One region of the Lysinibacillus louembei genome, then DNA from elsewhere that is predicted to be linked to it. Evidence: riboswitches for the same ligand, from Rfam matches in the RefSeq annotation. Region 1 holds a riboswitch; each other region holds the start of a gene.
What was found. A riboswitch is a leader RNA that binds a small molecule or an ion and turns the genes downstream of it on or off. The one in region 1 is predicted to bind S-adenosylmethionine.
Positions count from the first base shown of each region.

Region 1 (4,347 bases):
ATGAGCTCCTCTGATACACCAGCGATTTTCAATTCCTCCGCAGATAGTTGCTGATGCGTTGTAGATGCAGGGTGAATGATAAGGGAGCGCGCATCTCCTACATTCGCTACATGTGAGAATAATTGAACATTATCAATTACTTCTCGCCCAGCATCTCTGCCACCTTTAATACCAAAAGTTACAATAGAACCAAAGCCGTTTTTCAAATACTTTGTCGCCAATGAATGCGAGTCAGCATCTTCAAAGCCATTGTAATTTACGTATTCCACGAATGGGTGATCACGTAAATACTCAGCTACTTTTTTAGCATTTTCATTATGTCTTACTACACGCAAATGAAGCGTTTCTAACCCTTGTAAGAAATTAAATGCCGCATCCGCACTCAATGTCGGACCGAAATCACGCAATAATTGTACACGTAGCTTTGTGGCAAATGCAGCCGCTGCTGTATCAATTCCATAGCATATGCCGTGATATGTTAAATCTGGCTCTGTAAAGCCTGGGAACTTACCTTGTGTCCAATCAAATTTCCCTGCATCAACAACAATGCCACCGATTGTTGTACCATGCCCACCAATCCATTTTGTTGCCGAATGAATGACAACATCCGCTCCAAATTCAATTGGGTTAGAGCCGTATGGAGAAGGGAATGTATTATCAATAATTAATGGAATTTCATGCTCATGTGCGATTTTAGCAATCGCTTCAATATCTAGTACATTTAAGCTTGGATTACCAATTGTTTCTGCAAAGATTGCTTTTGTATTTTCTTGAATTGCTGCTCGGAAGTTTTCCGGGTCACTTTCGTCGACAAATGTTGTTGTAATACCATAGCGTGGCAATGTTGTCGCAAATAAATTATAAGTACCACCATATAAAGAGCCTGCCGATACGATATGGTCTCCTGCACCAGCAATATTTAAAATGGAAAATGAGATAGCTGCCATTCCTGAAGAAAGTGCTACTGCTGCTGTGCCCTTTTCTAACAAGGCGACACGTTCTTCAAATGCTCCTACAGTTGGGTTCATAATGCGAGAATAAATATTCCCGGCTTCTTCTAATGCAAATAGTCGCTGCGCATGAGCAGTGTCATTAAATGCATATGCAGTTGTACGATAAATAGGTACTGCAATTGCTCCTGTTACTGGATCAGGCTTTTGCCCACCGTGTAGTAGCAATGTTTCTGGCCGTAATGCTGACATGATATTCCTCCTAAAATTTATTCGATGGCAGTGAATTTTGAGGAGGGTAGAAAAACAAAAAACCCTCTTCCTAAGAAGAGGGTTGCAAATGAGCAAGTTTTCCTCCCCTTATCTTTCAGATTCCAATTCGAATCTGTAGGAATTAGCACCTTTGTAAGCTTGTCGCCTACCGGTTGCTGGGCATCTTAGGGCCTAGTCCCTCCGCCACTCTTGATAAGAGTATTTGATTCATGTTCCATCGTTGAAATTGAGTATAAATCATTGTAAACCAAGAAGTCAACTATTATTTTTAAAATTTTTTAAATTGCTAGAATCATCACCCCCAGCCAACATGATTGGTTATTTAGCTTGAGTAGTATAAAATAGTGAGGAGAATACATCTATTTAGGAGGATGGAAATGGATACGAGAGAGCTTTTACGCAGTCATTCATCTGTGCGTAAATATACAGGGGAACAAATTTCACGCGAAATAGTTATTGATTTAATCGAAACAGCGCAAATGGCAGCTAGCTCACATTTTGTGCAGGCCTATAGCGTCATTTGGATAACGGATGAGGATAAAAAGAAAAAGCTTGGTGAATTATCAAAAAATGAATTTCAATTTCAAACAGCAGGTGCTTCATTTTTATTTTGTGTTGATTTCAAACGTTTACAAGTAGCGGGGCAAAAGCATGGTACAAACATCGTCACGGATTCAGCGGAAAATTTACTTGTTGGTGTAGCGGACGTATCTTTATTCGCCCAAAACTTCGTCATTGCTGCCGAGGCACATGGCTACGGTATTTGCTATATTGGAGGCGCACGTAATAATCCAGCTGAGATTAGCGAATTGTTCAGCTTACCTGAGGGTGTCTTTCCGCTATTCGCCATGACAATTGGCACACCAACAAAGCGCAACGAAACGAAACCGCGCTTGCCTGTTGCAGCTATTTTACATGAAAATAGCTATGATGTGATGAAATACGACGCTTTATTAGATGAATATGATGCAACGATGGAAAGCTATTATGCAAGCCGCTCAGCCAACCAAAAAATGGCTACATGGACAAAGCAAATGGCCGATTATTTAATTGAACAGAAGCGTCCATTCATTAAAGACTATCTTGCACAGCAAGGCTTTACATGGAAATAGTAGCAAGGTTATTTTGCACATCAGCAAGTATGCTTTCGCATAGTTGCGTCCAAGCTTTTTGTGACAGTCGCTGAATCATAGATTGCTTAAGGCATGTTGTAGAGCTAGGAATTTCCTACTGAATCATGATCAATTACGCCTTGGCGTAATTGCGTCGGGATTTTGCATTGTGCTTGCACAATGGGCTCCTTTCAAAATCCCTGACATCCGCCGGAGGCTTTATTATGATTCAGTAGGCGTTTGAACACTTACTGAATCAAAGTAGTCTAAGCATTCATCGCACCACCTATAGAGGTGGGCATTTTCTACTGAATCATGATAAAATATACCTACAATACATGAAAGTATTATGAGGTGTTCGCCTATGCAAATGAATAGACATACAGCAAAATCAATCGAGCGCCAGCAATTAAAATCGATTCGTCGCTTTTATTACGCCATTGCCGATATTAATTTAGCATTGGCTGATGTTCATAAAAAGATTCAGCCAATGATTGATGAAGCAAAATACCAGCATGCTACAGCTTATATTAATCAATATATATCTTATACAACCGTTTGGAATATGAAATTCGCATACAATCTAGAAAGCCCTGAAGTTGCAATGCTTCAGCTATTTCATTTACGATATATTTTCCAGCATGAGCCTGCTATCGCTTTTACACAGGAACGTCAAATTGTTCGAGAACAGCAGCAAGCTTTTGACAAGCTACAACTGTTCGCAGAAGAACAGCTCACCTTGCGTTATGCAAAAATGCTTCAATATATTGAAGAAGAGCTGTTTAGAAAGTGATCACTTTCTAAACAGCTCCCTTTTTGCATTTGTGCAAATTGTTATTTTCAGTCTTTAATTACCCGTGCATTTGGTAATGGCCAAACAACAACCGGTACTGTGCCCAGTATTTTCTCCTGTGCTACGAAGCCAACTCGTATATCGCGGCTATCAGAGCTGTAACGGCGATTATCTCCAAGTACAAAATAATGTCCTTCAGGTACAACTTCCTCACCGAGTGTATCCTGTAAAGTAAAGTCTCCTGTTAAATCTCCGCTATCCAATAGCTCGGCTCGATTCGTCTCCAAATAAGGCTCATCAAACTTCTCTCCGTTAATAAACAGCTCATCATCATGATATTCTACACGATCTCCTGGCAAACCAATAATGCGTTTAATATAATTTTTTCCACTTGGCGCCTTAAAAACAATCACATCAAAGCGGTTATAATCCGATAATGCAGGACCGATAATATTAACAATTACTTTTTCCTCATTCTCAAATGTCGGCATCATGGAAGCACCCTCAACGCTAACAGGTGTAAACAAAAAGACGCGAATCCCGACAGACAATACAACAGCAAACACGATTGTTTTAATCCAGCTGATTACTTCACTTTTTTCCAAGTCCACATCTCCTTCAAATTTCCTCTATGCTATATGAACGCTAGTACCTCTCAAAAAGTTGCAACTTTTTGCCCTTCTACAATAAATGATGATTAACAAGCTGGTCCTTTACGAGCGCACTTGCCTTCTCTAAAATAGCTACCGCCTCTTTATAGTCATTTGCCTTAATTGCCTCTAACAATAATGTATTGATGTGATTCGCTCTATAATTCGTTACATTAGGATTGATTTTCCACCCTGTTATGGACTTCATAATAATTCGATTCTTTAAATTTTCAACAATTGTATTCATGACATCATTATTCGCTACAGCTATAAATTTTTGAATAAACAATAAACTGTTTTCTATACTTACTATGGCAATAAAAACTTTGCAGCTATTCAAGGCTCTGTTATTTGGGTTTTATCCGTTGTTAGCGCATTGAGCCCACTTATTTCTGGATGGATTGCTGATAAAACGGGCTCATACAACGCATCGTTTGCTGTAACATTTGTAGTGATTGTAGTAGGTATCGTCTTAGCTTTGGCAGCAAAGCCACCTGTTGTTCCAGCGCATTATGCTGACAAGGAACTACCATCATCCCCAGTATATTCTCACTAAAATACAAGGAGCG
Region 1 is NZ_CP137624.1:662,163-666,509, forward strand. It holds gene R6U77_RS03155 (O-acetylhomoserine aminocarboxypropyltransferase/cysteine synthase family protein) at 1-1,202, opposite strand, end outside; SAM riboswitch class I at 1,308-1,422, opposite strand; gene nfsA (oxygen-insensitive NADPH nitroreductase) at 1,601-2,335, shown strand; gene R6U77_RS03165 (hypothetical protein) at 2,700-3,128, shown strand; gene lepB (signal peptidase I) at 3,176-3,739, opposite strand; gene R6U77_RS03175 (hypothetical protein) at 3,810-4,067, opposite strand; gene R6U77_RS03180 (hypothetical protein) at 4,155-4,334, shown strand.

Region 2 (4,347 bases), 1.5 Mb from region 1:
GATTGCGATTGAATCGTTAATTGGGCTAATGCCTGCATCGATAGCAAAGTTTGAATTAATGACAACAACGTCGCCTTCACCATTTTCAAAATAAGTAACTAACATTTCTGGTGCAGAGTCTGCATCAAATACAAGATTTTTTGGATTTTCTACAATATCCTCTAAACGCGCCTCAGATTTTACAACGCCTTCTTTTAAAGTAATTAAACCTAAGCTTTCAAACAATGTTAAAATACGACCTTGCTCTGTTACAGAGTTTGAAATAATAATTGTTGCGCCGTCTGGTAATTCATCAAGTGATTTATATTTTTGTGAGTAAACACCGATTGGCTCAATATGAATACCACCTGCATTCGCAAAGTCATAGCCTTTTTCCTTCATTTCATTTTCGAAATATGGAATCGTTTGGAAATAGTTCGCATCTAATTCACCAGAATCTAAATCTTGGTTTGGCAATATATAATCTTGGTATGGACGAACTTCAATTTCAACGCCTTGCTCAGCTAAAATTGGCTTCGCTTTTTCTAAAATAATATCATGTAAACCGTATGATGCACCTACTACTAATTTTGTTGGCTCTGCTGTTTCTGTTGTACCATTGTCACCTTCTGTGTTGCTACCTGTTGTTTCTTGCTCTTTATCTTCTTTAGCACCACAAGCTGCTAATACTAGCGCAAGTGCTGAGAATAATAAGATTGATAACCATTTTTTCATGTTTTTTCTTCCTCTCTTTTTTCACTTTCTATATGTCAACAAGTTACCTTGTAAAGACCTAACGTTTATCTACTTTGACTGTCAAAATATCGCCAATCCATTGAATAATAAAGACGATGACTAAAATAAAAATTGTTGCTACTTGTGTTACATCGCTACGGCTACGTTGGAAGCCATCGATATAGGCAAGCTGACCTAAACCACCTGCGCCGATAATCCCTGACATTGCTGTATAGCCAACAAGTGCAACGGCTGTTACTGTAATACCTGAAATCAAGGCAGGCAATGATTCAGGAATCAAGACCTTCCAAATAATCGTCGATGTTTTCGCCCCCATTGAACGTGCTGCCTCGATAACACCTTTATCAATTTCACGCAATGCAATAAGTACCATGCGCGCATAAAACGGTGCTGCCCCAACAATTAAAGCTGGTAGAGCGGCATTCGTTCCGCGAATTGTTCCAACGATGAATAACGTAAAAGGAATTAATAAAATAATTAAAACGACAAATGGAATGGAACGAAAAATATTAACGAGTGACCCTGTAATAAAATTGACAATTTTATTTGCCCACAACTGATGTGGGCTTGTTAAAAATAGTACAATCCCGATTGCTAGTCCTAAAATAAATGTAATTACAGTAGAAATTGTTGTCATATAAATCGTTTCATAGGCTGCTTGCCACATTTTGTCCCAATTGACGTTCGGAAATAATTGCTCAACCACGTTCAATCACCTCCGCTTGAATATTGTTTGTTGCTAATAGCTGCAATGCACTTTCAATATTTTCTTTACCTCCATCAATATGCACGATGAGCGTACCGTAAGGACCATTTGCCGTATGTGAAATAGCGCCATGCAAAATATTAATATCTACATCAAATTGCTTAATTAACTGCGACATAATAGGCTCTTTTGTTGATTGACCAACAAAGGTAACACGTACAATTTTGCCAGTCGGATAGTTTGTCACAATTTGCTCGATTGATTCCTTCGTCTCACTTGAATCAGAAACTTGCGACACAAAGTTTTTCGTAATCGTTGCCTGTGGATTTTGGAATATATCTAGCACCTTGCCTTGCTCCACAACTTGTCCAGCTTCCATCACTGCAACGCGATGACAAATTTTACGAATAACATGCATTTCATGTGTAATTAAAACAATTGTCAGCCCTAGCTTTTTATTAATATTCAAGAGTAGCTCTAAAATAGCATCCGTCGTTTCAGGGTCTAGCGCTGAAGTTGCCTCATCACAGAGCAATACTTCTGGGTTATTTGCTAATGCGCGGGCAATGCCAACTCGCTGCTTTTGCCCTCCTGATAGCTGTGAAGGATATGCTTTCTCCCTTCCGTTTAAACCGACTAGCTCCACTAGCTCCTGCACGCGGCTTGCTCGCTCGCTTTTGCTGACACCCGCAATTTCTAATGGAAATGCGATATTTTCCTCAACCGTACGTGACCAAAGCAAATTAAAATGTTGAAAAATCATGCTTATTTTCTGACGTGCTTGGCGTAAGCTTGCACCAGAAGTATGCGCAATATCCTCACCATTGACAATGACTTCTCCAGTTGTTGGCTTTTCCAAACCGTTGAGCAAGCGAATCATTGTACTTTTACCCGCACCGCTGTAGCCGATAATGCCAAATATTTCGCCTTGATTGATTGTTAAATTAACATCACGAACAGCGGTCAAATCGCCATTTTTCGTTTTGTAAACTTTCGTTATATTAGATAATTGAATCATCGTTATTCTCCTTTTAAAAATCAAAAAAACCTTTCCACTTTGAGCAAGCAGAAAGGTTTTACATAATGAATTTATGTTGAACCATTCTCTCATCTTTCAAAGTGTATACTTTGTGTGACTTGGCACCTTTTCACATTCGTGATGGTTGCCGGGCTTCATAGGGCACTTCCCTCCGCCGCTCTTTATAAGAGGATTTATTTAATTTGTAAATTTAGTATGAATGTACTTTATCACGATATAAAAAGTGCGTCAACTACTTTTTAATATTTCATATAAATTTAGTACGGATTGAAAGGCATAAATTTTTTCCATTGTGCCGTCATCCCTTGCTATTACTAGGCATGGAACACTTTCTACTTGCAACTCCAAGGCTAATTTTTCAGAATAGTTTAAATTCATTTTTCCTATTGGCATAGTAGGTAATAGCTGTTCCACGACATCCATCATTTTCGATGCGATGGCACATGTTCCACATATTGGCGTATATAAATATAGCGTGACAACATCATTATTAGTTAGCTGCTGTTGCCACTGCTCGATTGTCCATTCTTCCATTATCATTGTCCTACTTTGTACGTATATTTGCTTTTTTCAAAAGTGTAGCTAACACAGTTGTTGGGGTTGTTGCAACCTCTTTATATTGTGCAGGTATTTCGAGCTGAATAGCCTCTGAATAAACTCGCTTCATTAGCTTACGCATTTTTTGCCCTGATACATCCGCATCAAAAAGCGTATAAAATTTAAGATACTCATATGGTGCTAAAAGTTCAAGCAAATTGTCTTCACTCATCGTTCCGTTTGTACATAATATAATCGCATCCTCGGCAATTACTTGCTCCAGCTTTAATTTATCCGAACGCCCTTCTACAACCATACAAATCATCAAAATTCTCCTTTCATACGCAAATGGGGTGCCAGGAAAGCAGATCAACATCTGTTTTACCGACACCCCCTTTATATTTGTTTTACTCTGCAGTCATTTCGTCGTATTGCTCAGAAGTCATTAACTCATCTACTTCAGATGGGTTCGATAGCTCAACAACAACCATCCATGCTTGCTCATATGGAGACTCGTTCACGAATTCTGGGCTATCACCTAACTCTTCGTTTACTTCTACAACTTTGCCTGATACGGGCGCATATAGCTCCGATACAGTTTTAACTGACTCAACGCTACCAAATGGCTCGTTCAACGTTAATTCGTCGCCTACTTCTGGTAGTTCAACGAATACGATATCGCCTAGTTCATTTTGTGCAAAATGCGTAATACCGATACGCGCCTTGCCGTCTTCAACTTTTACCCATTCGTGCTCTTTAGAATAACGTAATTCTGTTGGTGTGCTCATGAAAACCCCTCCAAATATGTAATACATTCATTTTCAGTTTGCCATATTTCTTACGTAAAAACAAGCTACTATTCACGTTATTTCCACGATTCTAAGAAGTCAGACTCCTTGAAGCCTAACGTCACTTTTTTGCCATCCGTTACAAGCGGTCGCTTAATCAGCATACCATCAGACGCCAGCAAGGCTAATTGCTCATCCTCTGTCATTTCTGCTAGCTTATCCTTCAAGCCTAGCTCCTTATACTTCATCCCAGATGTATTAAAAAATTTCTTCAACGGCAGCCCGCTCGCCTCATAAATTGCTTGTAGCTGCTCCTTTGTCGGTGTTTCTTCTACAATATGTATCGACTCATACGTAATATGCTGATCGTCCAACCATTTTTGCGCTTTTTTACATGTTGAACATTTTGGATATTGATAAATTTGAATTGTCATTTGCCAGTCGCTCCTTTTTCATTGCTTCTTAAAAATCATATCATAAATTCTTTTAAAAAGACCTTGAAAAACATTTTATATCATATTACCTTGTTCTAGAAAGGGGAC
Region 2 is NZ_CP137624.1:2,164,406-2,168,752, reverse strand. It holds gene R6U77_RS10690 (MetQ/NlpA family ABC transporter substrate-binding protein) at 1-714, opposite strand, end outside; gene R6U77_RS10685 (methionine ABC transporter permease) at 773-1,441, opposite strand; gene R6U77_RS10680 (methionine ABC transporter ATP-binding protein) at 1,434-2,459, opposite strand; SAM riboswitch class I at 2,546-2,650, opposite strand; gene R6U77_RS10675 (thioredoxin family protein) at 2,709-3,014, opposite strand; gene R6U77_RS10670 (toprim domain-containing protein) at 3,025-3,342, opposite strand; gene gcvH (glycine cleavage system protein GcvH) at 3,425-3,805, opposite strand; gene R6U77_RS10660 (arsenate reductase family protein) at 3,883-4,239, opposite strand.
Region 2: another riboswitch for S-adenosylmethionine. It lies ahead of R6U77_RS10680 (methionine ABC transporter ATP-binding protein); the one in region 1 lies ahead of R6U77_RS03155 (O-acetylhomoserine aminocarboxypropyltransferase/cysteine synthase family protein).

Region 3 (4,347 bases), 1.6 Mb from region 1:
CATTGCAATCCCTCCTATATTTTAACCTGTTCTTTTTATCATGAAATAGATGCCTTTATTATAATCGGTATTTATACGATTGTTTAAATTTTATTTTCTATTTTTCCCTACTTTTGATACGATGGTTGCATAGTTTGCATAAAGAAAGGAAGCGTTTTTAACATGATTTACCCATATAAAGGGATAATGCCAAAAATTGATTCGACTGCATTTATCGCAGATTTCGCTACAATAACAGGGGATGTCACAATTGGAGAGGAATCTACAATATGGTTTAATACAGTTATTCGCGGCGATGTAGCACCAACTATTATCGGTAAACGTGTCAGCATACAAGATTTAAGCTGTATCCATCAAAGCCCAAACAATCCCGTGGTGATTGAAGATGAAGTAACAATCGGTCATCAAGTAACATTGCATGGCTGTACAATTCGCAAACGTGCATTAGTTGGGATGGGCTCTATCATTCTTGATGGTGCTGAAATTGGGGAAGGTGCCTTTATCGGTGCGGGAAGCCTCGTTCCTCCAGGCAAAAAAATTCCTGCCAATATGCTCGCAATGGGACGTCCTGCAAAGGTAGTGCGCGAAATAAACGCAGAGGACCGCAAAGATATGGATCGCATCATCCGTGAATATGTAGAAAAAGGCCAATATTATAAATCATTAAAAGAAGATGTGTGAACCACACCCCACTTAACTATTTTGAAGTGGGAGTCTTACACTAGATAAATAATAAATAGCTGTCAAGAAAGTAAGGTATTGACCTACATTTCATGACAGCCTTTTATCATTTTATTATTTCACTAATAATGCTGCTTTTTCTTTTAATACTTCCGCTTTATCTGTTTGCTCCCAAGGAACATTTAAGTCCGTGCGGCCAAAATGTCCGTAAGCTGCCGTTTGTTTGTAAATTGGACGGCGTAAATCTAACATTTTAATAATGCCTGCTGGACGTAAATCAAATAGCTCACGTACCCATTCTACAATTTGTGATGATGACACTGTTCCTGTGCCGAACGTATCAACAGCAATCGATACAGGCTGTGCTACACCAATTGCATAAGCAAGCTGCACTTCCGCACGCTCTGCTAAGCCTGCTGCAACAATATTTTTCGCTACATAACGCGCTGCATAAGCTGCTGAACGGTCAACCTTCGTTGCATCCTTCCCTGAGAATGCACCACCACCATGACGTGCATAGCCGCCATATGTGTCTACGATAATTTTACGACCCGTTAAGCCAGCATCCCCTTTTGGTCCACCGATAACGAAGCGACCTGTTGGGTTAATGAAGTATTTTGTTGCATCATCTAATAATTCTGCTGGCACTACTGGTGCAATGACAACACGCTTCAAGTCTGCTTGAATTTGTTCTAATGTTACTTCCTCATCATGCTGTGTCGAAATAACGATTGTATCCACACGCACTGGTACATTATTTTCATCGTATTCTACCGTTACTTGTGTTTTACCATCTGGACGTAAATACTGTAATTCACCCGATTTACGAACCTCAGTTAAACGACGTGCTAGCTTATGTGCAAGGCTAATTGGTAACGGCATAAGCTCAGGTGTTTCGTTACATGCATAACCAAACATTAAACCTTGGTCACCTGCGCCAATCGCCTCGATTGCTTCATCAGTCATTGAGCCTTCACGCGCTTCAAGCGCTTGGTCTACACCTTGTGCGATGTCAGGCGATTGCTCGCCAATCGCTACAAGCACAGCTAAGTTTTCTGCATCAAAGCCATATTTACCACGTGTATAGCCAATTTCTGCAACAGTATCACGTACAATGCCTTTAATATCTACATAAGTTGAAGTTGAAATCTCTCCTGCAACTAATACTAAACCTGTCGTTACAGTTGTTTCACATGCTACACGCGCATTTGGATCTGCTGCTAAAATTGCATCTAAAATTGCATCTGAAATTTGGTCACAAATTTTATCTGGATGCCCTTCTGTTACACTTTCTGATGTAAATAATCTACGGTTTGTCATGTTATTTCCTCCTATAATTCCTGCGAATATGATACGGTACTCGTTACCCATGTCAAGCTTATTTCAAGCCGCTATCGCTTCTTAACACGAGGATTTTGAAAGGTGTAATGGTTCAAATTTGCAATAAAAAAACCTTCCACTCATTTAGTATGAGAGAAAGGATTGTATGTTCGTTCCCTTTCACTCTTATCGTTCAAGGAGAAATCTCCTTGCATCAGGTTGGCACCAACGCATGATGTGAAAAGTCATGCAGGTTGCCGGGCTTCATAGGGCCTGACCCTCCACCAGCTCGGGATAAGAGTATCCGTTCAATTTCATATAATACATAATTCTTTTTCTACTGTCAAATGCTATATACGTTTATTTTTCGTTGGACTACATCCTATGACATCCGTTTTATACAGTTACACGAATTCGCCATAAAATTTCATAAATTTATAACGAATTAGTATAGACTATTTCGTTTAATGTGTTATACTTTTTGTATTCGAAAGAAAGAAATACCCTTTATTAATGGGAATATTATAAACAAAAGGATGGTTTTAAACGATGAATTCAGTAGAAATTGCGAACGAACTGAAAGATTTATTAAATGGTACAAATGTTCATGTTCAACTTTCTGTTCCACAGTTAGTAGAAAAAGCAACATCTCGTGGAGAAGCAATTTTAACTGTTGATGGTGCATTGCGTGCTGAGACAGGCAAATATACTGGTCGTTCTCCTAAAGATAAATATACGGTTGAGGAAGAAAGCACAAAAGATAAAATTGATTGGGGCAAAGTGAACCGTCCAATTTCTTCTGAAGTGTTTGAAAAACTATATGTAAAAGTAGTTAATTATTTAAAAGAGCGCGATGAGCTTTTTGTCTTTAATGGCTTTGCTGGAGCAGATAAAGATTCGCAAATCGGCATTAAAGTAATTAATGAATATGCATGGCACAATTTATTCTGCCACCAATTATTTATCCGTCCAACTGCTGAAGAGCTAACTGCACATACAACAGACTTCACAATTGTTTCTGCTCCTAATTTCAAAGCAGATCCAGCTGTGGATGGCACAGACTCTGAAACTTTCATTATCGTGTCATTAGAAAAGAAAGTTATTTTAATCGGTGGTACAGAATACGCTGGTGAAATGAAAAAATCTATTTTCGGTATTATGAACTACTTATTACCTGAGCAAGGTATTTTATCAATGCACTGTTCAGCAAATGTTGGTGAGGCAGGCGATGTTGCACTATTCTTCGGTCTATCTGGCACAGGTAAAACAACTTTATCAGCAGATAGCGATCGCAAGTTAATCGGTGATGATGAGCATGGCTGGTCAGACAACGGCGTATTTAATATTGAAGGTGGCTGCTACGCAAAAACAATTAACCTTTCAGCAGAAAAAGAACCTGAAATTTATAACGCAATCCGCTTTGGCGCTGTTTTAGAAAACGTTGTAGTTGATGAAAACACACGTATTTGCAACTATGATGATGGTTCATTAACAGAAAATACACGTGTTGCTTACCCGATTGATTATATCGAAAACATTGCAAAACCTTCTGTAGCAGGACACCCACAAACAATTGTGTTCTTAACTGCAGATGCATTTGGGGTATTGCCTCCAATCTCTAAATTAACAAAAGAGCAAGCGATGTATCATTTTTTAAGCGGTTTCACATCAAAGCTAGCAGGTACAGAGCGTGGTGTAACAGAGCCAGAACCAGTATTCTCAACATGCTTCGGTTCTCCATTCTTACCGCTTCCTGCAACAGTTTATGCAGAAATGCTAGGCAAGAAAATTGATGAGCATGGCTCTCAAGTATTTTTAGTTAACACAGGCTGGACTGGTGGCGAATATGGTGTAGGTAGCCGTATGAAGCTTTCTTACACACGTGCAATGGTTCGCGCTGCAATTGACGGCAAGCTAAACGATGTTGAAACAACGCAAGACGATGTATTCGGCCTACACATCCCAACAGCAATCGAAGGTGTGCCATCCGAAGTATTAAACCCTCGTGATGCTTGGGCTGATAAGGATGCATATAATGAAAAGGCGAAACATTTAGCAAGCCTTTTCAATGATAACTTTAAAAAATTCGCTAACGTTTCGGAAGAAATTTCGAAAAAAGGTGGCCCATTAGCTTAATAATTTTAAAAAATAAGCTGTCAGGAAAGTAGCAAACTACTTTCCTGACAGCTTATTCTTGTTTTTGTTTCGGTGCCAGGCACACACACAATTTGCACACAATTCAATATTAATTCCACATTCGCTGTTTAAATTCACCTTTTTTTGCCCATCCTCAATTTATTCAACGAAAGTCGTTTGGAGGAGATAAAAATGAAGGGTTCGAATACA
Region 3 is NZ_CP137624.1:2,301,635-2,305,981, reverse strand. It holds gene R6U77_RS11560 (alpha/beta hydrolase) at 1-3, opposite strand, end outside; gene R6U77_RS11555 (gamma carbonic anhydrase) at 163-681, shown strand; gene metK (methionine adenosyltransferase) at 796-2,001, opposite strand; SAM riboswitch class I at 2,185-2,302, opposite strand; gene pckA (phosphoenolpyruvate carboxykinase (ATP)) at 2,551-4,137, shown strand; gene R6U77_RS11540 (spore germination protein) at 4,330-4,347, shown strand, end outside.
Region 3: another riboswitch for S-adenosylmethionine. It lies ahead of metK (methionine adenosyltransferase); the one in region 1 lies ahead of R6U77_RS03155 (O-acetylhomoserine aminocarboxypropyltransferase/cysteine synthase family protein).